2 regions of the Mesorhizobium sp. M0768 genome follow, and region 2 is predicted to be linked to the other one. Evidence: predicted binding sites of a transcription regulator. Region 2 holds the regulator's gene; the other holds the start of a gene.
The links. Region 2 encodes LexA, which represses DNA repair genes until DNA is damaged. Its sites were predicted from a motif close to TGTTCNNNNTGTGTTCNG; they were not measured.

Region 1 (14,878 bases), on a different contig from region 2:
CGCCCTGACATGCGTGCCGCCGCATAGCTCGACCGAATAAGGCCGGTTGGCCTTGGCGCCATGCAAGCCCGTGCCCATCGAAACGACGCGCACTTCATCGCCATATTTCTCGCCAAACAGCGCCATGGCGCCTTCGGCAATGGCGTCGTCGACAGACATCAGCCGCGTGGTTACAGGGCCGTTCTGAACGACGATCTCGTTTGCCATGCGCTCTACCTCTTCGAGCTCGTCATGCGAGATCGGCTTGTTGTGGGAGATGTCGAAGCGCAGACGCTCGGGCGCAACCAGCGAGCCCTTCTGCGCGACATGGGTACCCAGCACCTCGCGCAGCGCTTCATGGATCAGATGCGTGGCGGAATGGTTCGCGCGCAGCCTGGTGCGACGCGCGTGGTCCACCTTCAGCTCGACGGTCGCGCCCGTCTTGACCGTGCCGGTAGCCACCTTGCCGAGATGGACGAAAAGCCCATCGGCCTTCTTCTGGGTATCGGATATCTCTATCGAGAACCCGTCGCCCGAAATGACGCCGGTGTCGCCCATCTGGCCACCGGACTCGCCATAGAACGGCGTCTGGTTGACAACCACGGCAACGGCGTCACCCTTGCCGGCGCTGTCGACGGTCTTGCCGTCCCTGACCAGCGCCTGGACGAGGCCTTCGGCCTGCTCGGTCTCATAGCCGAGGAACTCGGTGGCGCCGGCGTTCTCGCGCACCGGAAACCATACCGTCTCGGTCGCCACGTCGCCGGAGCCGGCCCAGCTTTTGCGCGCCTCCGCCTTCTGCCGCTCCATCGCCTCGGTGAAGCCGGCAAGGTTGACCGAGATGTTGCGCTGGCGCAGCGCGTCCTGCGTCAGATCGAGCGGAAAGCCATAGGTGTCGTAGAGCTTGAACGCTGTCTCGCCATCCAGCATGTCGCCGGAGGCCAGCTTTTCCGTCGCCTCCGAAAGCAAGCCCAAGCCTCGCACCAGCGTCTTGCGGAAGCGCGTCTCTTCCAGCTTCAGCGTTTCGGTGATCATCTGTTCGCCGCGCACCAGTTCCGGGTAGGCTTGGCCCATCTCGCGGACCAGCGCCGGCACCAGGCGCCACATCAGCGGATCGCGGGCGCCGAGCAACTGCGCGTGGCGCATGGCGCGGCGCATGATGCGACGAAGTACGTAGCCGCGGCCTTCGTTGGACGGCAGTACGCCGTCGGCGACCAGGAAGCAGGACGAACGCAGGTGATCGGCGATGACGCGCAACGATGCGACGGCGTCCGCATCCGGACCGCGGCCAAGCGCCGACGACGCAGCGTCGATCAGGTGACGGAACAGGTCGGTTTCGAAGACGCTTTCAACCCCTTGCAGGATGGAGGCCATGCGCTCGAGGCCCATGCCCGTGTCGATCGACGGACGCGGCAGGTCGATGCGCTCGTCTTTCGTCACCTGTTCATACTGCATGAACACCAGGTTCCAGAATTCGAGGAAACGGTCGCCATCCTCCTCGGGGCTGCCGGGAGGGCCGCCCCAGATATGCTCGCCACGGTCGATGAATATCTCCGAACACGGCCCGCAAGGCCCGGTGTCGCCCATCGCCCAGAAATTGTCCGAAGTCGCGATGCGGATGATGCGATCGTCCGAAAGGCCGGCGATCTTCTTCCAGTACGAAGCCGCCTCGTCGTCGGTGTGGTAGACGGTGACCAGCAGCTTGTCCTTCTTCAGCCCGAACTCCCTGGTGATCAGGTTCCAGGCAAGCTCTATGGCCCGCTCCTTGAAATAGTCGCCGAAGGAGAAATTGCCGAGCATCTCGAAGAAGGTCAGGTGGCGCGCGGTGTAGCCGACATTGTCGAGGTCGTTGTGCTTGCCGCCGGCGCGAACACTCTTCTGGGCAGTCGTGGCGCGCGAATAGGGCCGCTTCTCCAGACCGGTGAAAACGTTCTTGAACTGCACCATGCCGGCATTGGTGAACATCAGCGTCGGGTCGTTGCGCGGCACCAGCGGGCTTGACGCGACGACCTCGTGACCTTCCTTGCGAAAATAGTCGAGAAATGCCGACCGGATCTCGTTGACGCCACTCATGAATACTGCCTTTTCGAGAGAACCGCCGGCTGCCGGCGGAAAATAGACATGGCCTTTTAGCGGTCGCACCGCAGCCTGTCCAGAAACACCAAATGGGCTCAAATCCCGGCTTTCACCAGCGCCTTGAAATGCGTCTGCCTCGCCGTCAAACGCGAACCGCCGGCCCTGGGCCGGCGGTTCGAAACGCATCGATTACGCAAACTCAAATCAAAACATCAAATCGAAACCTGGCTGAGGCTCAGCGAGGCGTCGCTTGCCCTACATCACCCCAGCGTCGTCCTCGAAACCGTCATCGCTGCTTTCGGAGCCGCCGTTCTCAAGGAATTTCTCAGCGATCAGCCCGGCATTCTGCCGTAGCGCCAGCTCGATCTCGCGCGCCGTGTCGGGATTGTCGCGCAGGAACAGTTTTGCGTTTTCGCGGCCCTGGCCAAGACGCTGCGAATTGTAGGAGAACCAGGCGCCCGACTTTTCGACCACGCCCGCCTTGACGCCGAGATCGACCAGCTCGCCGGTCTTGGAGACGCCCTCGCCATACATGATGTCGAACTCGACCACCTTGAAGGGCGGCGCCAGCTTGTTCTTGACGACCTTGACGCGGGTCTGGTTGCCGACGACCTCGTCGCGATCCTTGACCGAGCCGATGCGGCGGATGTCGAGGCGGACCGAGGCATAGAATTTCAACGCATTGCCGCCGGTCGTCGTCTCGGGCGAACCGAACATGACGCCGATCTTCATGCGGATCTGGTTGATGAAGATGACCATGGTGTTGGAGCGCGAGATCGAGGCGGTGAGCTTGCGCAGTGCCTGGCTCATCAGGCGGGCCTGCAGGCCGGGCAGCGAATCGCCCATCTCGCCTTCGATTTCCGCCCGCGGCGTCAACGCCGCCACCGAATCGACCACCAGCACGTCGATGGCGCCGGAGCGCACCAGCGTGTCGCAGATCTCCAGCGCCTGCTCGCCGGTATCGGGCTGCGAGATCAAAAGGTTTTCGAGATCGACGCCGAGCTTGCGGGCATAGACCGGGTCGAGCGCGTGCTCGGCATCGACGAAGGCGCAGATGCCGCCCTTCTTCTGGGCTTCGGCCACCGTGTGCAGCGCCAGCGTCGTCTTGCCCGAGCTTTCCGGCCCGTAGATCTCGACGATGCGGCCGCGCGGCAGGCCGCCGACGCCAAGCGCGATGTCCAGCCCAAGCGAGCCCGTCGGCACCGTTTCGATCTCGACGACCTGCTCGTTCGCGCCGAGCCGCATGATCGAGCCCTTGCCGAAGGCACGCTCGATTTGCGACAGCGCCGCATCCAGAGCCTTTGATTTGTCCACCGCTTTGTCCTCTACAAGCCGCAAAGAATTCTGAGCCATGATACATCACCCCGTGGTCGTCAATGGAGGCCGGACAATCCCGCAATCCTTAAAAGAATGTACCTCATTTGTTCTCATTTGTCAATGAGCACCAAGGGTTTGAAAAATAACGCATATCCCTATTTGTTCTATTTTTGTTTCGCAATTATTGCTTCCGATGCGTCTCGCCTCGCATGCGGCGCCGTTGCCGTTACCAACCGAATCGGACCCGTGATTGCAGGGTTCCGCCCGGCGACCTAGTCTCTCCGGGCAACAGCTAAAGGGCATTTTGACGGCATGATCAAATCCTCGACGATCCTGGCCGTGGGCGGCGCCTATATCGAGCGGCGCGGCCGGGTTGCCGGCGCCTTCGTGCCAGCAGCGTCTAATCCCGGCACGATGCGCGAGCATATCGGCGGCGCCGTCTTTAACGCCTTGCGCTGTGCCGTGCGCCGCGGCGTCTCGGCCTCGCTGCTTTCGGTGCGCGGCGGCGATGCCCTTGGCGACACGGTTTTACGCGCCGTCACCGAGGCCGGCATTGCCGACCTGTCGGCGGTGTTCCTCGACCGAGCAACGCCAAGCCATACGATGCTGATCGACAGCGACGGCGGGCTGATCGCCGGCCTTGCCGACATGGTGCTCTACGAGCTGGCGCTTCCCAAGCAGATCCGCCGCGCCAAGGTGCGGGAAGCGATCGGTTCGGCCGACGCGGTCCTGTGCGACGCCAACCTGCCGTCGACCGCGCTGGAGCGGCTGGCGGCACTCGCCGCCGGCAAGCCGGTGTTTGCGCTTGCGGTCTCGCCCAACAAAGCGGCGCGGCTGACGCCGGTGCTCGACCGTCTGGCGATGGCCTTCATGAACCGGCGCGAGGCCGGCGTGCTCGCCGGCGTCCAAATCGATCAAGGCATCGTCGACGGCCTGAGACGCGCCGGGCTGAAAAGCGGCGTGATCACCGCCGGCGACGAACCAGTGCTCGGTTTCGACGAATTGAGCGCGTTCTCGATCTCGCCACCGCCGCTGCAAAAGCGGACCGATGCTGCCGGCGCCGGCGACGCATTGGCAGGCGCCACGATCGCTGCCCTGCTGCGCGGCCTGACGCTGCGCGCGGCACTGCGCGAAGGCATTGCCGCCGCGATGCTCGTCGTCGAGCGCGCCGCCTTCACCAGCGCTGGCTTTGCCGAAGCGCTGGCGCTCGTGCCCGAGGCGCGGGACCTGGCGTGAAATGCGGCCCGGAATTGCCGAAGCATGACGCAGCCTATTTGCCGGCGCGCCGTCCTGCCTCGTAGGCGCGGCGCGCCCAGATCGCCATCTCGTCGGGATCGTCGAACGCGCTGTCGGGAACGCTCCAATAGGGCATCGACACGAGCTTGCCGTGGCGCGAGCCGGTATAGGTCCATTGCCGGCAGCCGGCCGCTTCGAAATCGGGCGCGCTTTCGGCGTCGGCCTTCAGCATCAATTCGCCACCGATGACGATGGCGACGATGACGCCGTCGAAATAGATGCCCCTGCCGCCGAACAGCTTGCGGATGCTGACCGGGCCGAGGCCTTCGAAAAGCTCTTCTATGCGCTCGTTGTCCATGCGGCGATCATGTCATCCGGATTTCCCCTTGTCATCGCCGCAACCGGCGCCATCCTGACAAAGTGCAAATCACTTTCGTCGGAGTTTCTCATGCCGCTTCTGCTCAAAGGGTCCTGCCGGTGCAATGCCGTGCGTTTCGAGGTGGAAAGCCACACGCCGGTGCCGTTCATGCTGTGCTACTGCTCGATCTGCCGCAAGCAGCAGGGCGGCGGCGGTTTTGCCATCAATCTCGGCGCCGATTACGAGACGCTGAAAATCCAGGGCAAGCGCCATCTCGGCGTCTACCGCGCCGAGATCGAGGACGACGAGCACCCGCAACGCGAGACCTCGACCGGCGAGCGGAACTTCTGCATGAAATGCGGGACGGCACTCTGGCTCTACGATCCGACCTGGCCGGAGCTGGTGCACCCCTTCGCCTCGGCGATCGACACAGACCTGCCAAAGCCGCCGGAGAAGGTGCATCTGATGCTGAAATACAAGGCGAACTGGGTCGAGCCCGACATCGGCAAGGGCGACAAGGTTTTCGATGTCTACCCGGAGGAGTCGATCGCAGACTGGCACAAGCGAACGGGGATGTGGGTGGATTAGCGTTCTTCTCCCCGTCGCTATACGGGGAGAAGATGCCGGCAGGCAGATGTGGGGTGGCGCAAACATTGCGAACGCCGGCTCGGCCCCTCATCCGGCCCTTCGGGCCACCTTCTCCCCGTATAGTGACGGGGAGAACGAAAACCTCAGGCCGAAGCGCGCGCCTCGGCCAGTGCCTTCAGATCAGCCGGCTTCAATTCGACCGATTCGCCGCAGCCGCAGGCCGAGCTCTGGTTCGGATTGCGGAAGGTGAAACCGGTGCGCAGCGTCGTCAGCTCGAAATCCATCTCGGTGCCGAACAGGAAAAGTGCCGCCTCCGGCGCGACATAGACATGGGCGCCGTCGCGCTCGATATGGTCGTCCTTGGTGTTGGGCTCGGTCACCAGATCGACCGTATATTCCATGCCGGCGCAGCCGCCCTTCTTGATGCCAAGGCGAATGCCATGTGCATTCTCACGGGTCGCAACGATCTCGCGCACCCGGTCGGCGGCCTTTTCGGTCATCGTGATGACGGCAAAGCGTCCCATGTTTTTCCTTCTCCATTGCGCGCATTCCTCACCTAAAATGGTGAAGTTTTGTACCCGGCGCAAGTGCGCCAGCCTCCGGCTGGTCGCATGCTAGTACCACCCAACCGCCACCTGCGCCTCTTCCGACATGCGGTCGGGCGACCAGGGCGGATCGAAGGTCATGTTGACCTCGACGCCGGAAACGCCTTCGACGGCGCCGACGGCATTTTCGACCCAGCCCGGCATTTCGCCGGCCACCGGGCAGCCCGGCGCGGTCAGCGTCATGTCGATCTTGACCGAGCGGTCGTCCTCGATATCGATCTTGTAGACCAGGCCGAGCTCATAGATGTCGGCCGGGATTTCAGGGTCGTAGACCGTCTTCAGCGCCGAGACGATGTCGTCGGTCAGCCGCGCCAATTCGTCGGCGGGGATTGTCGATCCGGAAACCGCCGCATTGGTCGTCGCTTCCGAAGTGCTTTCGGCGGTGTGGCTGGCATCATCCATGGTCGTCACCCGAAGAATTTTCGCGCTTTTTCCAGCGCATCGGCCAAAGCATCGACTTCGGCCCTGGTATTATACATGCCGAACGATGCCCTGCATGTGGATGTTACGCCGAAGCGTTTCAACAGCGGCTGCGCGCAATGCGTGCCGGCGCGGACCGCCACGCCCTGCCGGTCGATGACCATCGACACGTCATGGGCGTGGATGCCCTGCAGCTCGAACGAGATGATGGCGCCCTTGCCGGGCGCATCGCCGAAGATGCGCAGCGAGTTGATGGCGCGCAACCGCTGATGCGCATAGTCCTTCAGATCGGCCTCGTGCGCGGCGATGCGCTCGCGGCCGATCTTTTCCATGTATTCGAGCGCGGCACCAAGCCCGATTGCCTGCACGATCGGCGGCGTGCCGGCCTCGAAACGGTGCGGCGGATCGTTGTAGGTGACGATGTCTTGCGTCACCTCCTCGATCATCTCGCCGCCGCCCATGAACGGGCGCATGCGCTCCAGAATATCCTTCTTGCCATAGAGCACGCCGATGCCCGACGGGCCATAGACCTTGTGGCCGGTGAAGACGAAGAAATCGCAGTCGAGATCCTGCACGTCGATCGGCATATGCACGGCGCTCTGGCTGCCGTCGACCAGCACCGGAATGCCGCGGGCATGCGCGATGCGCACGATCTCCTTGATCGGCGTCACCGTGCCCAGCGCATTCGACATATGGGTGATGGCGACCAGTTTTGTCCGGTCGGTCAGCCGCTTTTCGAATTCCTCGATGTGGAAGACGCCGAGATCGTCGACCGGTACCCAGACCAGCTTCGCGCCCTGCCGCTCGCGGATGAAATGCCACGGCACGATGTTGGAATGATGCTCCATGATCGACAGCACGATCTCGTCGCCTTCGCCGATGTTCGGCATGCCGAAACCATAGGCGACCGTGTTGATCGCCGCCGTGGTATTCGAGGTGAAGACGATGTTGTCGGTGCTCGGTGCGTTGAGGAAACGGCGCACCGTCTCGCGAGCCTTCTCATAGGCGTCGGTCGCGGCATTCGACAGGAAATGCAGGCCACGATGGACGTTGGCATATTCCTGGGAATAGGCGTGCTGGATAGCGTCGAGCACCGCCTGTGGCTTCTGCGCCGAGGCGCCATTGTCGAGATAGACCAGCGGTTTGCCGTAGACTTGCCGCGACAGGATCGGGAAGTCGCGGCGGATCGCCTCGACGTCGTAGGGGATGTTTTCGACTTTCTGGTCCATTACAAGCTCTCTCGAGGCACCGCCTCATTCCGTCCAGCACCCCTCATCCGACCGAGCTTCGCTCGGCCACCTTCTCCCACAAGGGGAGAAGGAAGAGCGCCTCTCCTTCTCCCCTTGTGGGAGAAGGTGGCGCCGAAGGCGACGGATGAGGGGTGTTGGCACCAACCCCTCAGTCACCTCTACCCGTGCGTCAAAAACCAATCGTCGAGTCTCGCTTCCAGCGCCTCGACGATGGCCTCGTCGTCCAGTTCCTCGATCACCTCGGCGACGAAGGCCTTGACCAGCAGGCCGCGCGCGGTCTTCTCGTCGATGCCGCGCGCCATCAGGTAGAACAGATGGCTGTGGTCGATCTCGGTGACGGTCGCGCCATGGCCGCAGACGACGTCGTCAGCAAAGATTTCAAGCTCCGGCTTGGTCGAGAACTCGCCGTCGTCCGACAGAAGCAGCGTGTTGCAGGCCATCTTGGCGTTGGTCTTCTGCGCATATTGGTGGACGTTGATGCGGCCCTGGAAGACGCCGCGCGCCTTGCCGGTCACCACGTTGCGGATGACTTCGGTCGAGGCTGTGTGCGGTACGGCGTGGTCGAGCACCATGGTGACGTCGGTATGGGTGTCGCCGGCGAGCAGATTGATGCCGCGCAAGGTGAATTCGGCGCCCTCGCCGATCGTCTTCACGACGACCTCCTGGCGCACCAGTCTGCCGCCGGCATTCATGACGAACAGCGTCAGTTTCGAATTCTTGCCGAGATGCGCCTTGAACTGGGCAAGGTGCGTCGCCGTATCCGGATGCTCCTGCACGATGAGCCATGTCACTTCGGCGCCCTCGCCAAGCACAAGCTGGCTGACCGAACTGACCAGCGCCGCCCCCTCGCCTGCCTGGCGCTCGACGACGACAGCCTTGGCGCCGGCGCCGACACGGACGGCCAGGCGTACATGCGTCTGTCCACCGGCCTGCAAATTCTGCAATTCGATCGGCTTTTCCAGTTGGGCACCGTCGGCGATGTCGACGAAATAGCCGTCGGCGACAAAGGCAGTGTTGAGCGCGCCGATGGCATCGTCGGCGCCATAGGAATCTAACCCCGGAGCGATGCTGCCGTCGGTCAGCTTCTCCGACAGGCGCTGCACCGTGACGCCCTCGACAACAGCCCATTTCGCGCTCGAAACGCCGTTCAGCACCGGTAAAACGCTGGAGCCTTCGACGATCGGCGCAATGGCTTTCGCGACCGCTGCCGGATCGAAGTCCGGCACCGAGATCAGCAGCCGGCGCAGGTCCGTATAGTGCCAGGATTCGATGCGCCGCGTCGGCAGGCCGCTCTTGATCGCCTCGATGGCGTCGTCGCGCTTTAGCATCACCGCGCCGTCGCCGGGCAGCAGCGACAGCCGCTCGCCAAAGGCGTCGATCAGCGCCGTTTCGGCTAATGTCCGCTGGGGTGTCGTGTGCATATTCATCAGTATCGCCTTGTTTGGCTTGCCTTCCGGGCCCGCTTGCATCTCACGCGGCTTGCCCGATCACGCCGGCATAGCCATTGGCCTCGAGGTCGAGCGCCAGCGACTTGTCGCCCGACTTGATCACCTGGCCCCTGTAGAGCACGTGCACCGTATCCGGGACGATGTATTGGAGCAGGCGCTGGTAGTGGGTGATGACGACAATGGCCCGATCCGGCGAGCGCAGCGTGTTGACGCCGTCCGCGACGATCTTCAGCGCATCGATATCGAGTCCGGAATCGGTCTCGTCGAGGACACACAGCTTCGGCTCGAGCAGCTTCATCTGCAGGATCTCGGCACGCTTCTTCTCGCCGCCGGAGAAGCCGACATTGAGCGGCCGCTTCAGCATCGCCATGTCCATGTTGAGCGAGGCGGCCGCTTCCTTCACGCGCTTGAGGAATTCCGGGATTTTCAGCGGTTCCTCGCCACGCGCCTTGCGCTGCTCGTTCATCGCAACCTTCAAAAATTCCATCGTCGCCACGCCCGGTATCTCCATCGGATACTGGAAGGCGAGAAAGATGCCGGCGGTAGCGCGCTCGGCCGGATCCATTTCGAGGATCGACTGGCCGTTGTAGAGGATATCGCCCTCGGTGACCTCATAATCCTCGCGCCCGGCGAGGATATAGGACAGCGTCGATTTTCCCGAGCCGTTCGGCCCCATGATGGCGGCAACCTCGCCAGCCCTGACCGTCAGGTTCAGGCCGCGGATGATCTCGGTGCCGTCATCGACGATACGGGCATGGAGGTTTCTGATTTCAAGCATTATTTTCCACTTTCTTGTTCGCGGTGCCCGGCCTGCGACGGAACTTTTCTAAAAGCTCGAAAAGGGCGTACAAACTTGCTGGTGACCAACATCCAGCCAAAAAACCCAGCCGCGCTTAAGCCTGCAATCGAACCACCAATAGTTTTTGTCGAACTCAAGCCAAACACTGCGCCTATCAACGCCATCACAGCACCACCAACAGCCAATGTCAGCAAGAGCATCAGAACGGCAAATATCAAGCCTTCTATCCGCTTGAACAAATCCATGATCGCCGTTCCAGTTAACTCACCCAACACTCCCCTCAAGACTAATCCCGATCAGCTTCTGCGCTTCGACCGCGAATTCCATCGGCAGTTGCTGGATGACGTCCTTGACGAAGCCGTTGACGATCAGCGCAATCGCCTCTTCCTCCGGGATGCCGCGCTGCATGACGTAGAACTTCTGGTCCTCGGAAATTTTCGAGGTTGTCGCCTCATGCTCGAACTGCGCCGTCGAGTTCTTGGCTTCCATGTAGGGGACGGTATGCGCGCCGCACTGGTCGCCGATCAGCAGGGAGTCGCAGTTAGTGAAGTTGCGGGCGTTGGTCGCCTTGCGGTGGGCCGAGACCTGGCCGCGATAGGTGTTCTGCGAGAAGCCGGCGGCGATGCCCTTGGAGATGATGCGGCTCGACGTGTTCTTGCCCAAATGGATCATCTTGGTGCCGCTGTCGACCTGCTGATAGCCGTTGGAGACGGCGATCGAATAGAACTCGCCGCTGGAATCGTCGCCGCGCAGGATGCAGCTCGGATATTTCCAGGTGATGGCCGAGCCGGTCTCGACCTGCGTCCACGAAATCTTCGAGCGATGGCCGCGGCAGTCGCCGCGCTTGGTGACGAAATTGTAGATGCCGCCCTTGCCTTCGGCGTCGCCGGGATACCAGTTCTGCACCGTCGAATATTTGATCTCGGCATCATCGAGCGCGATCAGCTCGACCACCGCGGCATGAAGCTGATTCTCGTCGCGTTGCGGCGCCGTGCAGCCTTCGAGATAGGAGACGTAAGCCCCCTCCTCGGCGATGATCAGCGTGCGCTCGAACTGGCCGGTGTTCTTCTCGTTCATGCGGAAATACGTCGACAGTTCCATCGGGCAGCGCACGCCCTTGGGCACGAAGACGAAGGAGCCGTCGGTGAACACGGCCGAATTCAGCGTCGCGTAGAAATTGTCGGAGGTCGGCACGACCGAGCCGAGATACTTCTTCACCAGCTCCGGATGCTCGCGGATGGCTTCCGAGATCGAGCAGAAGATGACGCCGGCCTGCGCCAGCTCCTTCTTGAAAGTGGTGACGACGGAGACGGAATCGAACACCGCATCGACGGCGACGCGGCCCGACTTGTAGACGTTGTCGCTGGCTTCCTCGAGCTCCGACGCATCGGTCTTCTGCACGCCGGCGAGGATTTCCTGTTCCCTGAGCGGAATGCCGAGCTTCTCATAGACCTTCAGCAATTCGGGGTCGACCTCGCTGAGCGAAGTCGGACCCGGCGTGCTCTTGGGCGCCGCGTAATAATGGAGATCCTGGAAATCGATTTTGGGATAGTGGACGCGCGCCCATTTCGGCTCGTCCAGCGTCAGCCAGCGGCGATAGGCTTCCAGGCGCCATTCCAGCATCCAGGACGGCTCGTCCTTCTTCGCCGAAATGAAGCGGATAATGTCTTCGCTCAGGCCCTTGGGGGCCTTGTCCATCGCGATGTCGGTCTGGAATCCGTATTTATACTGGTCGACATCGATCTTTCGAACTCGATCGATCGTCTCCTGCACAGCAGGCATCAGCGTTCTCCATCCACGCCGGGGTCAAGGCCCGGCAGTTTTCAAACTATGGCACCGCAAACAAGCACCCATCAGGCACCCGAGGCGGCGTACGTTTCATATAGTGCGTTCATGCCGGAAATTCACCCGGCCAAATTCGAACGCACGGCTCTACCAGGCCGCAAGGCCCTACATTTCGTCTGCCGCGCTCAGGCGGCTCGTTCCCTGTTTGCCTTTTCCTTACCGGCTTGGCGCGCGACGATCGTCGCCAGCGCCGAACGAAACAGCTCAATGTCCTCAGCGCTGGTCGCGTGGCCGATGGACACGCGCAACGCGCCGAGGCCGTCACCGTAACCCATCGCTTTCAGCACATGGCTCGGGCCGACCTTGCCCGACGAACAGGCCGATCCCGCCGACAGCGCCACACCAGCCAGGTCGAAGGCAATCTGCGCCGTCTCGGCCTTGATGCCGGCAATAGCGAAGAATGTCGTATTGGCAAGCCTTGGCGCGCCGGTCCCGAAGATTTCGGCGTCCGGAACAAGCGTTTTCACGATCGCCTCGATTTCGTCGCGACGCTGCCGCACCGTTTCGATCGTTTGCAAGCCGGCAGACGCCTCTCGCGCCGCCGCGCCAAACCCGGCAATCGCCGCTAGGTTTTCGGTGCCGCCGCGATGGCCTTTTTCCTGGCCACCGCCGCTGACCAGCGGCTTTGGCATCATCAGGTCCGACGCCGCGACAATGGCGCCGACGCCCTTGGGTCCGCCGATCTTGTGCGAGGAGAGAATCAGATAATCTGCGTAACCCGCTGACATATCGAGCGGAATGCGGCCGGCCGCCTGCACCGCATCGACCACCAGGATGCCACCCGCCGCCTTGACGATTTCGGCAATGCGGCCAACCGGCTGGATCACGCCGGTCTCGTTGTTGGCGGCGTGTATCCCCACCAGCGGCAAGCCTTCGGCCTTGTCATGCTGGGCGAGAGCCTCGGCCAAAACGTCGAGCCTGACGACGCCGTCGGTGTCGACGCCGATCCGTGTCACCTGAGCCGCTGGGAAACGCCCGCCGTTCAGCAGGCAAGGATGATCGGTCTCGGACACATAGAGCCGGCTCATACGGACAGCGCCGCGCCCCATCTGCCAGTCCGGCGCCAGCAGCGTCGAGGCCGCTTCCGTCGCGCCGGAGGTGAATACGACATGCTCGGCTTTGGCGTTGACCAGTCGCGCCACGTCGCGCCTGGCGTCCTCGATCAGCCGCCGTGCAGCGCGGCCCTCGGCATGAACCGAGGACGGGTTGGCGGCAACGTCGAGCGCAGCCACCACCGCCGCGCGCGCCGAGGCAAGCAGCGGCGCGCTGGCGTTGTAGTCGACATAGGCGCGTGCTCCGGCCATTTCCGTCCAACTGGTCCCTTCAAAAGCCGTTCCGCGAAGATAGCGCGTTATTTCCTTGAAATTGCAAGGCAAGACGTCCTATTTACGCGGCTTGCGGCGCGGGTGGCCGAGCCACAATTTTTGGCCGCCCAGTTTTGAACAATTCTAAACTAGCTTCTAGAAAGACGCTCGCCCTGCGTCAAGGCCAGAGGAAAAGTTGTTCCGGGCGCCGCGCAATTTATGCCAAGTGGAGTATTTCATGCCTGAGGTCATTTTCACCGGTCCGGCCGGCCGTCTGGAGGGTCGCTATCAGCCCTCGAAGGAAAAGAGCGCGCCGATTGCCATCGTCCTGCACCCGCACCCCCAGTTCGGCGGGACGATGAACAACAAGATCGTCTATGACCTCTTCTACATGTTCCAGAAGCGCAATTTCACCACGCTGCGCTTCAATTTCCGCGGCATCGGCCGCAGCCAGGGCGAGTTCGACCACGGCACCGGCGAATTGTCCGACGCCGCCGCGGCGCTCGACTGGGTGCAGTCGCTGCATCCGGATTCCAAGAGCTGCTGGGTTGCCGGCTATTCGTTCGGCTCGTGGATCGGCATGCAGCTTCTGATGCGCCGGCCGGAGATCGAGGGCTTCATCTCGGTCGCGCCGCAGCCCAATACCTATGATTTCTCGTTCCTGGCGCCATGCCCGTCGTCCGGCCTGATCATCCACGGCGACGCCGACAAGGTCGCGCCGCCCAAGGACGTGCAGGGCCTGGTCGACAAGCTGCACACGCAAAAGGGCATTACCATCACCCAGAAGACCCTGCCCGGCGCCAACCATTTCTTTGCCAACCATGCTGAGCTTCTGATCGAGGAATGCGCGGACTACCTCGATCGCCGGCTGGCCGGGGAACTGTCCGACCCACGGCCGAAGCGGCTGAGATAATCGGCGATGTACCAACCGCCTCACTTCCAGGAAACACGGCCGGACGTCCTGCACGGGCTGGTCCGGGCGCATCCGCTTGGCCTGCTGGTGTCGAACGGCGTCGAGGGGCCGGTCGCCAACGCGATTCCCTTTCTTCTAGACGCGGATGTGCCACCGAACGGCAGGCTGCGCGCCCATTTGGCCAAAGCCAATCCGCAATGGCGGCTTTTGGCCGACAATCCCCCGGCGCCGGTGCTGGTCGTCTTCCAGGGCGCCGATGCCTACGTGACGCCGTCCTGGTACGAGACCAAGCGTGAAACCGGCAAGGTGGTACCGACTTGGAACTACGCCATCGTCCAGGTGCGCGGCAGCGTCGCGGTGATCGAAGACCAGGATTGGCTGGCCGAGCAGATTTCCGATCTGACGATGTCGCAGGAGGGCAGCCGCTCGGCGCCGTGGGCGGTGACCGACGCGCCGGCACCCTTCATCCAGTCGCAGATCAAAGGCATCGTCGGCCTGGAGATCGAAATCACCGAAATCAGCGGCAAATGGAAAGTCAGCCAGAACCGCCCGGCCGCCGACCGCGTCGGTGTCGCCGAGGGGCTCGAGAGCGAGACTGCCGATTCGGCCGACATGGTCCGGCTGGTAAGGTCTTACGGCGGGCTGGACGGCAAGTAATCCGGATTGCTTGCTCGACCGGTTCAGGCCGCGGTGGCGGGCTCAATCGACCTTGGTCATCGCCGCCTTGCGCTCGTTGGCGATCA
Region 2 (14,878 bases):
CCGAAGGCAAGACGCCGGCCGACACGCTGCTCGGCACGCTGGCCAAGGACAAGATCGCCGACAAGGCGGTCGCCGATGCTGCCTTCAAACTAAACGTCAATGAGGTCAGCCCGGTCGTACAGGGCGCCTTTGGTCCCGTTCTGCTGCGCGTCACCGAGATCAAGCCCGAAGTGGTGAAGCCGCTGGCCGAAGTGTCCGAGCAGATCCGCAAGGACCTGGCACTGGGCGAGGCAAGCCGCATCTTGCTGGACGTGCACGACAATTACGAGGATACGCGCGCCTCGGGCAGTTCGCTCGCCGAGGCAGCCGCCAAATTGAAGCTGAAGGTCATCACCATCGATGCCATCGACCGCACCGGCCAACGGCCGGATGGAAGCATCGTCAAAGACCTGCCGGAATCGCCGGCACTCATCAAGGCGGTGTTCGAATCCGAACCCGGAACCGACAATGAAGGCCTCACCACCGCCGATAACGGCTTCGTCTTCTACGACGTGAGCGCGATCACGCCTGCCCGCGACCGCACATTGGACGAAGTCCGCCAGAAGGTCGTGGCCGACTGGACCGCGGCGGAGACCACCAAACGGCTCACCGCAAAAGCACAGGAGCTCGAGAAGCGTCTCAAGGCTGGCGTCACGCTCGAGGTGATCGCCGGTGAGCTCAAGCTCGAAAAGCAGACCAAGCGCGGCGTCAAGCGCGATGCGGACGACGTCGATTTCGGCAAGGAAGGCGCCGCCGCGATGTTCGGCGTCGGCGAAGGCGGCACCGGGTTGATCCCCTCACCTACGGGCGACGGACAGATCCTGTTCAAGGTTGCCGAGGTGTTCGAGCCTGCCGGGGCCGATGCCAGCTCAGTGCCCCAGGACGCACAGAAGTCCTTCACCTCCGGCATGTCCGACGACCTGCTCGACCAGTTGGTGGCGCAGTTGCAGACGCAATATGACGTCCGCATCGATCAGGCGGCCGTAACCCAAGCCCTGGCCAGATGAGCGCGCTGAAGATCCACATCGCCAAGGTCGCCGCCGGCAGCGCTCTTTCCTTCGAGGAGGCGCGCGAGGCCTTCGACATCATCATGTCCGGCGATGCTACCCCCGGCCAGATCGGCGGCTTCCTGATGGCATTGCGCGTGCGCGGTGAGACCGTCAGCGAGATCGCCGGCGCCGTCGCCACCATGCGCGCCAAGATGCTGCGTGTCGAAGCTCCCGAGGGTGCCATCGACATTGTCGGCACCGGCGGCGACAATTCGCACAGCGTCAACATTTCGACCGCATCCGCTTTCGTCATCGCCGGCAGCGGCGTGCCCGTCGCCAAGCACGGCAATCGCGGACTGTCCTCGCTGACCGGCGCCGCCGATGTGCTGATCGCATTGGGCGTCAAGATCGACATCCCTCCGGAGACGATCGGCCGCTGCATCCACGAGGCCGGCGTTGGCTTCATGTTCGCGCCGGCGCATCACCCGGCGATGAAGCATGTCGGCCCGACCCGGGTCGAGCTCGGAACCCGCACCATCTTCAACCTGCTGGGCCCGCTTTCCAATCCGGCGAGTGTCAGACGGCAGATGGTCGGCGTGTTCCTGCCCGAATGGATCATGCCGGTGGCAGAAACGTTGAAGGAACTTGGTGCCGACCATGCCTGGATCGTCCATGGCGACGGCTATGACGAGATCACCACCACCGGCGAGACACTTGTCGCCGAACTGGCCGGCGGCGAGATCCGCAGCTTTACGCTGACCCCGGAAGCCGTCGGACTGAAGCGGCACACCAAGGACGAGTTGCGCGGCGGCGACGCCGCCCACAACGCCCAGGCACTGCGCGACATGCTGGGCGGCGCCGCCGGCGCCTTTCGCGATACGGTGCTGATGAATGCCGGCGCCGGGCTGGTGGTGGCCGGCAAAGCGACGACCCTCGCCGACGGCATGGTAACGGCGGCGCAGGCCATCGACAGCGGCCGCGCGCTGAAAGTGCTCGACAGGCTGATCGAGATTTCGAACGGTTAAAACCATGTCCGACATCCTGCGCAAGATCGAGGCTTACAAGCGCGACGAGATCACGGCGGCCAAGGCGCGCGTGCCGCTGGCCGAGATCAAGGCACGGGCGACGGATGCCGACGCGCCGCGCGGCTTTCTTTCCGCCCTTGAAGCAAAGCGCAAATCCGGCAGGTTCGCGCTGATTGCCGAAATCAAGAAGGCTAGCCCATCCAAAGGCCTGATCCGCGCCGATTTTGATCCGCCGGCGCTGGCCAGGGCCTATGCGAAGGGCGGTGCCGCCTGCCTTTCGGTGCTGACCGACGCACCCTCCTTCCAAGGCGCGCCCGAATTCCTCACCACTGCGCGCGCTGCCGTCGAGCTGCCTGCCCTGCGCAAGGATTTCCTGTTCGACCCCTATCAGGTCTACGAGGCCAGGGCATGGGGCGCCGATGCCATCCTGATCATCATGGCCAGCGTCGACGACGCGTTGGCAAGAGAACTCGAAGCGACAGCGTTCGGGCTCGGCATGGACGCGCTGGTCGAAGTGCATGACGAGGCTGAAATGGAACGCGCGCTGCAGCTGTCGTCGCGACTGATCGGAATCAACAACCGCAATCTCCGGACCTTCGAAACCAGCCTGCAGACCTCGGAGCGGCTGGCAGCGATGGTGCCGGCCGACCGCCATCTGGTCAGCGAGAGCGGTATCTTTTCGCACGACGATTGCCGCCGGCTGGAGCAGAGCGGCATTGCGACTTTCCTGGTCGGCGAGAGCCTGATGCGCCAGCAGGACGTGGCCGCGGCAACGCGCCTGCTGTTGACGGGCAAGGCGCCGGCAGAGGCCGTTTGAGGATGGCGGCCACCCTCACCCATCTTGGCGCGCAGGGCGAAGCCAACATGGTCGATGTCGGCGACAAGGCTGTGACGGTGCGCACGGCAGTCGCAGAAGGCTTTGTCGCGATGCGGCCCGAGACGCTGGACATGATCCTCGCCGGCGACGCCAAGAAGGGCGACGTGCTGGGCACCGCGCGCATTGCCGGCATCATGGCGGCCAAGAAGACGCATGAACTGATCCCGCTTTGCCATCCGCTGCTGCTGACCAGGATATCTGTCGATATCGAGGCGGACGCCGCGCTGCCCGGCCTGAAGGTGACAGCATTGACCCGCGTCACCGGTAAGACCGGCGTTGAGATGGAGGCTCTGAGTGCCGTCTCGGTCGCTTGCCTGACCATCTACGACATGGCCAAGGCGGTCGACCGCGCCATGGTCATCTCCGGCATAAGGCTGGTTGAAAAGACCGGCGGCAAATCCGGCGACTACAAGATCACCGGAGACGGGGCCACCGAGGCAGGCCGATAATGGTGCTGGTCCCAGTTGCCGAGGCGCTCGAGCGCCTGCTGGACGGCGCAGCAGCGCTGCCGGGCGAACGCGTCGCACTGCTGGATGCCGCCGACCGCGTGCTGGCGGAGCCGGTTGTGGCGCTCCGCACCCAGCCGCCGTTCAACGCCTCCGCCATGGACGGCTATGCCGTGCGGGCGGCCGATATCGCGTCCGTACCGGCAAGGCTTTCGGTGGTCGGCATGGCGCCGGCCGGACGCGGCTTTGCCGGAACGGTGCAGCAGCGGCAGGCCGTGCGCATCTTTACCGGCGCGCCGCTTCCCGAAGGCGCCGACACTATCGTCATCCAGGAGAACGTCCGCGATCTCGGTGGCGGCAGCGTCGAAGTGACGGAACGGACGGTGCAGGGGCGCAACATCCGCCGCCTCGGGCTCGATTTCGCCAAGGGCGATGTCCTGCTGCCCAAAGGCCGCCTGCTCGACCCGGCGGCCTTGTCGCTGGCGGCATCGGCCAATCACCCCGAGGTGCGCGTGGTCAAACGGCCGCTGGTGGCCATCATCGCCATCGGCGACGAATTACTGCCGCCGGGCAGCGATCTTGGCCCCGACCAGATCATCTCCTCCAACGCCTATGGTGTCGCCGCTGCCGCACAGTCGGTCGGTGCGCGCGCGCTCGACCTTGGCATCGCGCCGGACCGCAGGGAGGCGATCGCTGCGCTGGTTGAAAAGGCCGTGAAGGCTGGCGCGAACGTCATCGTCACGCTGGGCGGTGCCTCGGTCGGTGACCACGACTTCGTCCATGAGGTGCTGACCGGGCAAGGCATGACGCTCGATTTCTGGAAGATCGCCATGCGGCCGGGCAAGCCACTGATGTTCGGGCGGCTGGGAGACATTCGCTGCATCGGCCTGCCCGGCAATCCGGTGGCAAGCCTGGTCTGCACTCAGCTCTTCCTGAAGCCGCTGCTGGCGCGGCTCGGCGGCCGCGCCTTTCAGCAGGATATACGTCGGGCACGGCTCGGTGCCGCCATGCCGGCCAATGATCTCAGGCAAGATTATGTGCGGGCTGTTGTCATAGATGACGCCGGTACGCCCGTGGCGACGCCGTTCGGCATCCAGGACTCCTCGATGCTGAAAATGCTGGCCGATGCCAACGGGCTGATCGTTCGCGCGCCGTTCGCGCCTGCCGCGGCGGCGGGCTCCCCCTGCGACGTACTGATGCTACGCTGAACCTGCCTCACTCCGAAATCAAGGTCCGGGTCAGCGGATGGTCTGGATCGGCCAAACCGTCGATGATGTTGAAATGATGCCGGTCAGGCTCGACCACCGAGCTGGTCGCGGTACCCAGGCCGATCCAGATGTTGGCCAGCAACGCGCTCTGACGCAGGAATTCGGCGCGCTCGCCGCCGCCGGCCCAGCAGGTCAGGCGGGCCTTGTCCATCGGGCGCAGCAGCACCGGACTTTCGGCCTGCGCCTCGACCTCATCGATCGCCAGCGTCTCGTTCATGCCGGTGCGCATGATCGGGCGCAAATCGTGCACCCCCGAGATCGACACCACATGACGAACGCGCCGGACCACTTCGGTCGCCAGCGGCGTCGTCGCCGTAACCATCCGGCTAACAAGATGGCCGCCGGCCGAGTGCCCGGTCAGCATCAGCGGCCCTGCAACCATCGCCGCCGCCTTGCCGATCGCCGCGCCGACTTCCTTGACGATGCCGCCAATGCGTATCTGCGGACAGAGCGTGTAGGACGGCATCGCCACCGCATAGCCGCGATCAACAGGGCCAGCGGCAAGATGCGACCAGAAATTCTTGTCGAATTCCATCCAGTAGCCGCCATGGACGAACACCACGAGTCCCTTGGGCTTGATGGCCGGCAGGAAAAGATCGAGCCGGTTGCGTGGGTTGTCGCCATAGGCCATGTCGAGCCGCGCCCTGCCCTCGGTCGAAAGCACGTCGCGGAAAACCCGCGCGGGCTCGATCCAGGCCGCCGGCCAGCGATCGCTGCCGGCTATGTTGGCGCCGTTGGCATAGGCGTTGTCCCAATCGGCAATGTGACGTTCGAACACCCTGCGCCCTCCTTGGCATATGGCCTTGCAACGTAGCCGTAAGCATCGCGCGGCGCGTCGTCGCCAGCCTCACGGTTCCAGCTCTCGCATCAATCTCAAGTGACAGCTGCTTTGATGGCGAAGCGCGCATCCTTCCACGCACTGGTGTGCAGGATGTCCTCAAGCACTTTGACGGCCTGCCAGACATCGGCATAGCCGATATAGAGCGGGGTGAAGCCGAAGCGCATGGTCGATGGCGCGCGAAAATCGCCGATCACGCCACGTTCGATCAGCGCGCGCATGACTTGGTAGCCATGCTCATGCATGAATGAAATCTGGCTGCCGCGTTTTTCCCCATCGCGCGTGCTTTCGAGCGTGAGCCCGTAAGTGCCGCACTTTGCCTCGACAAGCTCGATGAACAGATCCGCCAGCGCGATGCTCTTCTTGCGCACCGCCGTCATGTCGACATCGTTCCAGATGTCGAGCGCGCCCTTCAGCGTGCGCATCGACAAGACCGGCTGCGTGCCGCACAGAAACCGGCGGATGCCGGTGCCGGCCGCATAGCCTGGCTCGAAGGCGAAGGGCCGTGCATGGCCCCACCAGCCGGTGAGCGGCTGCTGGATGTAGGAAAGATGCCGCTCAGCCGCATAGATGAAGGCAGGCGCGCCCGGGCCGCCATTCAGATATTTGTAGGTGCAGCCAACGGCAAAATCGGCGTTTGCCTTGTCGAGCTCGACTGGCATCGCGCCGGCGGTGTGGCAGAGATCCCAGACGATCATCGCCCCGGCTTCCTGAGCCCTGCGCGTCAGCGCCGGCATGTCGCGCAGTTCGCCCGACTTATAGTTGACGTGGTTGACCAGCACCACGGCGGTGCGTTCGTCGATCAGCTCTTCGATGGTCGGCGCGTCGACCCCCGAGAGGCGCAGCAGCGTATCTTTTCGCGTCGAAACCACACCCTCGGCCATGTAGAGGTCCGTCGGAAAACTATCGTCCTCGGCGACGATGACCTGCCGCTCCGGTCGCATGGCCATGGCGGCGTGCAGCAGCTTGTAGATGTTGACCGATGTCGTGTCGCAGACCACCGTCTGGCCGGCCGCGGCACCGATCAGGCGCCCGAGCTGGTCGCCAAGTTCAAGCGGCATGTTGAACCAGCCGGCCGTGTTCCATGCGCGGATGAGATCATGCGACCATTCTTCGGTCGCGGCCTTGTGCAGTTCATCGAAAGCGGCACGTGAAGCAGCTCCTAGCGAATTGCCGTCGAGATAGATCACTCCTTGCGGCAACACAAAGCGGTCGCGCATCGCGCGCAGCGGATCCGCGGCATCCATCGCCTTTATGGCCACGAGATCGGGAATTCCTGTCATGATTTGTCTGCTCCCCCAAGATCCAACGCAACGCCGGACACGCATCGACTGTTCTTCCATTACCTGGTTGCGCGCAGCAAGGCTCCACCGGCGAGAAGCAGCCTGACCAGGCGGTGGAAACTGGGACTTAACCCGAGGTTGGCGTTTTGAGTTCGTTTCGTTCACGGTGCATCGACCAAACCGCACAGTCGATACGGGTTCAATTCCGTGCCTTTTGCCGACCGACGGCCGATGCCAGTGCTGCCTTCTAGGAGGCCAGAAGGGCGCAAACGAAAGCAGAATCAAGGCGATGAGGCTCGCGGCGGTGAAAATGCGGTACGCCGGTAGGGGACGTCGTTTGTTTCCCGAGCCTTAACGCATTCATTAAACTTTAAACAGTTGCGGAACACAACTGGAACAGATAGTGTTTGTTCTGGGTTTGTTTTTCTGATTCTGTTGGGGGTCGCTATGCTGACACGCAAACAACACGAACTGCTTATGTTCATCCACGAAAGGTTGAAGGAAAGCGGTATCCCGCCTTCATTCGACGAGATGAAGGAAGCGCTCGACCTGGCTTCCAAATCCGGAATCCACCGGCTGATTACGGCGCTGGAGGAGCGCGGCTTCATTCGCCGTTTGCCCAACCGGGCCCGTGCGCTGGAGGTGCTACGCCTGCCTGACTCGATCGCCCCCGGCCTCAATGCGGCACGCAAGTTCTCGCCGAGTGTCATCCAGGGTAGTCTTGGGCAAGGCGCCCCTCGGCAAGGCAAGCCGACATCGTCGCGCGTGCCCGCAGCCGGAAATGACGACGATGTCGTCGCCGCCGTTTCGATCCCGGTGATGGGCCGCATCGCTGCCGGTGTGCCGATCGACGCCATCCAGCACCAGACGCATTCGATTTCGGTGCCGCCGGATATGATCATGGGCGGCGAGCATTATGCGCTCGAGGTCAAAGGTGATTCGATGATCGAGGCCGGCATTTTCGACGGCGACACGGTGATCATCCGCAATGCCGATACGGCGAGCCCCGGTGAGATCGTGGTGGCACTGGTCGACGAGGAGGAAGCGACGCTGAAGCGGTTCCGCCGCAAGGGCGCCTCGATCGCCCTGGAAGCCGCCAATCCGGCCTACGAGACGCGCATCTTCGGACCAGACAGGGTCAAGGTGCAGGGCAAGCTCGTCGGACTGATCCGCCGCTACTGAGCTCCGCCCTTGGCGCCGGCTTTGTCGGCCCTGCGGTATGGCGGCAGGCCCCGTGCCGCGCGTGAAAATTTCCGCTGCACGTGCCAGGGCCGGTATGATTTTTCGACGGCGAAGCGGATCTCGGCGCGTGTTGCCGCTTGTGGATCGAAATAGACGGCGGCACTTCCCGCGCGCGCCAGTTGCCGTTTGGTGACGACGAGGACCAGCCGGTCGTAGTAGCAGGGGTTATGGGCGGTGGCGTCGTCGATGACGACCAAGCTGGCAAAGGCGCAGGCTGGCCGCGCAGTATCGCGGTCCTTGGCTTGCGCGATGATCGCGCCGGATGGATGCCTGGCAAGGCAGAGGCCGTCCGTGCAAATGAACGGCATGCCCGGCGGTAGGTCGGCCGGATCGGCAATATCGAATTGCGGGTCGTTCTTTCCAGGTGTTTCCGGCGCGACGATAGCCTCTGATGTGAGCGCGCGTTTCCAGTTGTCGATGGTGAACTCATTCGGGCGTGCCCGGTTGACCGCGAGTTCACCGCTGCCGATCGGCAGCGCGACCAGCCGTGCGTCCTCCGAGACCAATACGTCGGGTATGCGTGTCTGCGTTGTCGTCAGCAAGCCGGCGAGCGCAAAAGGAAGTGCCGCCAGCCGCAACCACGTCGTCGCCATGCTGGCAATGACGAGGGCGATCGTCACCAGAAGGACGGATCTCAGCGAAATCAGCCCGACCGCATCGATGGGCGAGCGCTCCGAGATCCACCCGGACAGGGCGATCATCGCCGTCAGCCCCTTGCCCATGACATAGAGGAAAGGGCCATCCGCACCGAACGGCATCGCCAGCGCGCTGAGAACGGCGAAGGGCATGACGACCAATGAGACGATGGGCATGATGGCCAGATTGGCGAACAGGCTGAGCGGCGCCACGCGCTGGAAATGCCATATGGCGAAAAGCGCTGTGGCGCTCCCTGCAATGATTGAGGTCATCGCCAGACCGCACATGCCCAGCAGGACCTTTCGCGTGGCAAAGCGTAGCGGCGACCGCCGCGGCGGCGGCGTGGTGGCCCTGCCGGCGCGGTAATCGGACCAGCCTGCATAGGCGCCGACAAGGGCCGCCGTCGCGGCGAAGGACATCTGGAAACTCGGACCGACCACCTCGTGCGGCGATACCAGGATGACCGCGATGGCCGAGATCGCCAGGTTGCGCATGGTGAGCGCGGCCCGGTCGAACAGCACGGCGATAAGCATCACCGCCAGCATGATGAAGCTGCGTTCGGCCGCCACGACTATGCCGGAAAAGACGAGGTAGGCCGCAATCGAAAAAAGCGCGGCGGCCGCGGCATATTTCTTGACCGGCCGTCGCGATGAGAAATCGGGAAACAGCGCAAAGGCACCCCGCAGCAGCGCCATGATGGTGCCGGCGACCAACGCCATATGCAGCCCCGAGATGGAGATGATGTGGTAGATGCCGGTGCGCCGCATCGCTTCGTTGATCTCCTCGGGAATGCCGGCGCGCACGCCGACGATCAGCGCAGCAGCAATCTCGCCCTCGGCACCGCCGATGCGGCTGCGGATATGGTCGGCGATGGATTCGCGCGCGTCTTCGATCGCGGAAGAAAGCTGCGCGGCAAGCGGCATGCTGTCCGACGACACGATTTTCGGATTGCCGAGAAAAAAGCCGCTGCCGCCGATACCGGCGAAATAGCTGTCGAAGGAGAAATCATAGCTGTCGGGCCGCACCGGGCCGGTCGGCGGCAGCAGCCGCACATAGCCGGTGATCTCGGAACCGGCGGTCAGCTCAGCCGGTATCTTCATCGCCGAAACGCGGACCCGTTCCGGCATGTAGCGCAGTGTCGGCCTGGCGGTTGAGATCACATCGATTGTCAGCCTGATGCGGCCGCTCGCCATGGGCTCGTACGATACGACGCGACCCGTCAGCCGCGTCGAGATTTCGGAGCCGAGCATATGCGTTCCGACACGCCATGTTTCGAACTTGGCGGCAAGTACGCCAAGCGCGCAGAGCAGTGCCACCATGAAGCACAGGCGCGTCCTGGGCCATGACCGCGAGACGACGGCACAAAGGGTCGCGAGGAGCGCGATTGCGATCGGCTGTGGAAAGGCCGGCTCCACCGACAGCCCGAAATAAACGACCACCCCGCATGCGAGGAACACCGGCACCAGCAGGAAGGCGATGCCGCGGTCGAGTTCCAGACCGGCCGCTGTGGTTACGCTGTTGCGGATACGGGACGGTGACGGGAGGCGGAAACGCCTGCGCAGGCGTACGATAGGCTCGCCCGCGGGCACGAGAACCGTTGCTGGGTCGCTGGCCGGCAGCGACGGAGCATCGAAGCGCGGAGCAGGTAGCAATGCCGGTGCCGGCGGGACAGGCGGGGGAGCGGCAAACAGCAAGCGTTCGCTGACGTCGCTGCCAACGTCCTCGCCCTCGCCCGCACCACGGCCTCGCACAGCCATCGGGTCTGCCCCTTGCGCCCTCGACCTCCTATGCTACATGAACGCGCAACGCGCGAAAGTCCGCAAACCCACTTCCTTCGCCCGCCTGAGAGTTCCATGCCCGATAAGGTCGTCACCCGTTTTGCCCCCTCGCCCACCGGCTATCTGCACATTGGCGGCGCGCGCACGGCGCTGTTCAACTGGCTGTACGCCAAGCACACGGGCGGCACGATGCTGCTGCGTATAGAGGATACCGACCGTGAGCGGTCGACGGATGCGGCGACGGCAGCCATTCTCGACGGGCTTTCCTGGCTCGGACTCACCTGGGACGGCGCGCCTGTCTCGCAGTTCGAGCGCGCGCCGCGCCATCGCGAGGTGGCCGAGGAGCTGGTGCGCGTGGGCAAGGCCTATTACTGCTACGCGACGCCGGCGGAGCTGGAGGCGATGCGCGAGGCAGCGCGAGCCAAGGGGCTTCCGCCCCGCTATGATGGGCGCTGGCGCGACCGCGACCCGTCGGAGGCGCCGCCCGGCGCCAAGGGGGCGATCCGCATCAAGGCGCCGACAGACGGCGAGACGGTGGTGCATGACCGCGTCCAGGGCGACGTGCGCTTTCCCAACAAGGATCTCGACGATTTCATTATTCTGCGCTCGGACGGCAATCCCACCTACATGCATGCCGTCGTCGTCGACGATCACGACATGGGCATCACCCACATCATCCGCGGCGACGATCATTTGACCAACGCCGCACGCCAGACCGTAATCTATCACGCCATGGGCTGGGAGGTGCCGTCGATGTCGCATATCCCGTTGATCCACGGTGCCGACGGCGCCAAGCTGTCGAAGCGGCACGGTGCGCTTGGCGTCGAAGCCTATCGCGCCATGGGCTACCTGCCGGAGGCGCTGCTCAACTATCTGGCGAGGCTTGGCTGGAGCCACGGCGACGATGAGATCATGTCGATCGCCGACATGATTACATGGTTCGACATTGGCGACGTCAACAAGGGCGCCGCCCGTTTCGACTTCGCCAAGCTCGAGGCGCTTAACGGCGTGCATATGCGCCGGATGAACGACGCGGCGCTGCTCGACATCTTCATCGCCACTCTGCCCTATCTAGAAGGCGGCCCGGCAATCGCCGCTCGCCTCGACGACAGACGCAGGGCGCAACTGCTTGCCGCGTTGCCGGGCCTGAAGGAGCGCGCCAAAACGCTGGTCGAACTTGTTGAAGGGGCTGCATTCCTTTTCGTCGAACGGCCGCTGCCGGTCGACGAGAAGGCGGCGGCGCTGCTCAGCGGTGAGGCGCGCGCGATCCTGCGGGGCGCTCATGCGGCACTAGCCACGGTTTCGGAGTGGTCTGCCGCCTCAGCCGAAGCCGCGATCCGCGACTATGCGCAGGCCGCCGGCCATAAACTCGGCGCCGTGGCCCAACCTTTGCGCGCCGCGCTCACCGGCAAAAGTACCTCGCCAGGTGTCTTTGATGTGCTTGCCGTGCTTGGCCGCGAGGAAAGCCTGGCGCGGATCGCTGATCAAATCGATTAGCAAACTGGCCCAAGAAGATTGGCATTGAAAGGTGTGTTTCGCAGTGCAACATTGGGTCTTGGCCTAATCTGCCGCGCAGATTCAATTGCGGGCGCAAATGTGCGTATTCCGATGCTTTTGACGTGTTGGGTTCAGATATTTTGCCTTTGCCGGCCTGAGGAAACAAAAAGGAGTTTGCTATGACCGAACCTGCGACAAAAATGGAATTTGGCGGCAAAACCCAGGCATCGACGGCCAAGCTGGAACTCGGCGGCAAAACCCATGAATTCAAGATACGAAGTGGTTCGGTAGGACCTGACGTCATCGATATCGGTTCGCTCTACAACACCGCCGGCGTCTTTACCTACGATCCCGGTTTTACGTCGACGGCGAGCTGCGAATCGGAAATCACCTTCATCGATGGCGATGCCGGCATTCTTTTGCACCGCGGCTACCCGATCGACCAATTGGCCGAGCACGGCGACTTCCTCGAAGTCTGCTATCTCTTGCTCTATGGTGAACTCCCGACCAAGGCGCAGAAGGACGATTTCGACTACCGGGTGACGCGCCACACCATGGTGCATGAGCAGATGTCGCGCTTTTTCACCGGCTTCCGCCGTGATGCGCATCCGATGGCGGTGATGTGCGGCGTGGTCGGCGCGCTGTCGGCCTTCTATCACGATTCCACCGATATCTCGGACCCCTATCAACGCATGGTCGCGTCAATGCGGCTGATCGCCAAGATGCCGACGATCGCGGCGATGGCCTATAAATACCACATCGGCCAGCCATTCATTTACCCGAAGAACGAGCTGAATTTCGCAGCCAATTTCCTGCATATGTGCTTCGCCGTGCCTTGCGAGGAATACAAGATCAATCCGGTGCTGGCCCGCGCGATGGAGCGCATCTTCATCCTGCACGCCGATCACGAACAGAACGCCTCGACTTCGACCGTCCGCCTGGCCGGCTCGTCGGGCGCCAATCCTTTTGCCTGTATCGCTGCCGGCATCGCCTGCCTGTGGGGTCCCGCACATGGCGGCGCCAACGAGGCAGCCCTGAACATGCTGGGCGAGATCGGTCATGTCGATCACATCCCGGAATTCATTGCGCGCGCCAAGGATAAGAACGATCCGTTCCGATTGATGGGATTTGGCCACCGCGTTTACAAGAATTACGATCCGCGCGCCAAGATCATGCAGAAGACCGCGCACGAGGTCCTGGGCGAGCTCGGCATCAAGGACGATCCACTGCTCGACATCGCCATGGAGCTGGAAAGGATCGCACTGACCGATTCCTATTTCATCGAGAAGAAGCTCTATCCGAACGTCGATTTCTATTCCGGCATCACGCTGAAGGCGCTGGGCTTTCCCACCACCATGTTCACCGTGCTGTTCGCGGTCGCCCGCACCGTCGGCTGGATCGCGCAGTGGAAGGAGATGATCGAGGACCCGCACCAGAAGATCGGTCGCCCGCGCCAGCTCTATACCGGCGCGCCGGAACGGGACTACGTGCCAATCGCGAAGCGGTGAAGGTGGTGAATGGTGAATGGTGAATGGTGAATGGTGAATGGTGAATGGTGAATGGGAGTAGCGAAGCGTCGCTCCCTGTCCATAGAAACCACTATTCACAATTCACTATTCACAATTCACTCAGTTCCTCACCATCCCCATCACCACACCCGCGGCAATCTCGCCTGACGGCTTGGCGGTTGCCATACGCCCGGCAATGTCGGCAAAACCGTGCTTCTGCCAGGTGCGGTAGGCGGTATCGGAGAACAGCGCTTCCAACTGCCGCGCCAGATAATGCGGCCGCACATATTGATTGTAGTGTTCCGGCACAACCGGCCGGTCGGCAATGAGATTGGGCAAGGCTGCGCTCCATACTTTGATCAGCGGCTGCGCCATGCGCATGACCGGATCGAGCCGGTAGCAGGAGATCATCGGCACACTCGCCAGTGCCAGTTCCAGCGATACTGTCCCCGATGCGATCAGCGCCGCATCGGCCTTGCCGAAGGCCTGCCATTTGCGTTCGGCATCAAGGATGACCTCCGGCTTCTCGTCCCAGCTCGCGACCGAGGTCCTGACCAGGTCGGCGACGTGCGGCACCGTCGGTAACAGCAGGCGCAAGCGGTGTCCGCGCGCCCGCAGGATCGACACCGTCTCGCCGAACGGCCCGACCATGCGTCGCACCTCACCACGACGCGAACCTGGCAGTACAAGCAACGTTTTGACGTGATCTGCGGACAGGTCACGCGGCTGCGCCTGCGCCCTGGCGGCACTGATTATGCCCGGATCGTGTGCAAGGCGATGCCCGACATAGGTGCCGGGCGGCCCGCCCAGGCGAGCGAGTTCCTTCACCTCGAACGGCAGGATGCAAAGAATGTGATCGACATATGGCTTCATCGCCGCCGCCCTGCCCGGCCGCCACGCCCACACGCTCGGGCAGACATAGTGGACGATCGGGATAGTCGGATCGGCGGCACGCACCTTCTTGGCGACGCGCAGCGAGAAATCCGGACTGTCGATGGTGATAAGGCAATCGGGCTTTTCACCAGCAATCGCGTTTGCCGTCTGGCCGATCCGCCGCATCAGGCGCGGCAGGTCGCGCAGGATGGCGCTAAGCCCCATCAGTGCGATCTCGCTGCCGTCGAACAATGGCGCCAGGCCGAGCGCCTGCAAATGGCGGCCGCCGATGCCGACAAGCCGAACTTCGCGCCCGGTCATGCGCTTGAGCGCCTGCACAAGGTCGGCGCCAAGCAGGTCGCCGGACTCCTCGCCGGCGACGATGGCTATCTTTAACGGCCGCTCATTCGCCATGCGCCGGCTCCGCAGCAGGCAGGCCGATCACGAACAGGCCGAGCGCATTGGCACGTCCGATGGTGGCGGGACCTTCGAGCACTAGCGAGCGACCGGCTTCGACGGCAATGCCGGCCAGTCCGGCGGCATGCGCCGCCTCGACGGTCAGCGGACCGATGGAGGGTAGATCGGCACGCAGTTCCTGACCGGGCTTGGCGCATTTGACCAGAACACCGCGGCTCCCGC

Region 1: recA (recombinase RecA) is a predicted target of LexA. The motif match lies at 3,530-3,547, and genes of this name have one in related genera.

The regions. Positions count from the first base shown of each region.
Region 1 is NZ_JAMYPD010000022.1:92,079-106,956, forward strand. It holds gene alaS (alanine--tRNA ligase) at 1-2,049, opposite strand, end outside; gene recA (recombinase RecA) at 2,308-3,405, opposite strand; gene NKI08_RS24465 (PfkB family carbohydrate kinase) at 3,682-4,605, shown strand; gene NKI08_RS24470 (TfoX/Sxy family protein) at 4,640-4,963, opposite strand; gene NKI08_RS24475 (GFA family protein) at 5,054-5,551, shown strand; gene sufA (Fe-S cluster assembly scaffold SufA) at 5,695-6,075, opposite strand; gene NKI08_RS24485 (SUF system Fe-S cluster assembly protein) at 6,166-6,558, opposite strand; gene NKI08_RS24490 (cysteine desulfurase) at 6,564-7,805, opposite strand; gene sufD (Fe-S cluster assembly protein SufD) at 7,985-9,253, opposite strand; gene sufC (Fe-S cluster assembly ATPase SufC) at 9,297-10,052, opposite strand; gene NKI08_RS24505 (hypothetical protein) at 10,052-10,318, opposite strand; gene sufB (Fe-S cluster assembly protein SufB) at 10,338-11,855, opposite strand; gene NKI08_RS24515 (cysteine desulfurase family protein) at 12,044-13,222, opposite strand; gene NKI08_RS24520 (alpha/beta hydrolase) at 13,461-14,135, shown strand; gene NKI08_RS24525 (FMN-binding negative transcriptional regulator) at 14,142-14,792, shown strand; gene NKI08_RS24530 (lipid-A-disaccharide synthase N-terminal domain-containing protein) at 14,835-14,878, opposite strand, start outside.
Region 2 is NZ_JAMYPD010000001.1:32,301-47,178, forward strand. It holds gene NKI08_RS00160 (SurA N-terminal domain-containing protein) at 1-986, shown strand, start outside; gene trpD (anthranilate phosphoribosyltransferase) at 983-1,993, shown strand; gene trpC (indole-3-glycerol phosphate synthase TrpC) at 1,998-2,810, shown strand; gene moaC (cyclic pyranopterin monophosphate synthase MoaC) at 2,813-3,319, shown strand; gene NKI08_RS00180 (molybdopterin molybdotransferase MoeA) at 3,319-4,524, shown strand; gene NKI08_RS00185 (hormone-sensitive lipase) at 4,532-5,362, opposite strand; gene kynU (kynureninase) at 5,458-6,705, opposite strand; gene lexA (transcriptional repressor LexA) at 7,153-7,887, shown strand; gene NKI08_RS00200 (ComEC/Rec2 family competence protein) at 7,881-10,340, opposite strand; gene gltX (glutamate--tRNA ligase) at 10,437-11,858, shown strand; gene gltA (citrate synthase) at 12,038-13,366, shown strand; gene lpxB (lipid-A-disaccharide synthase) at 13,487-14,653, opposite strand; gene NKI08_RS00220 (LpxI family protein) at 14,643-14,878, opposite strand, start outside.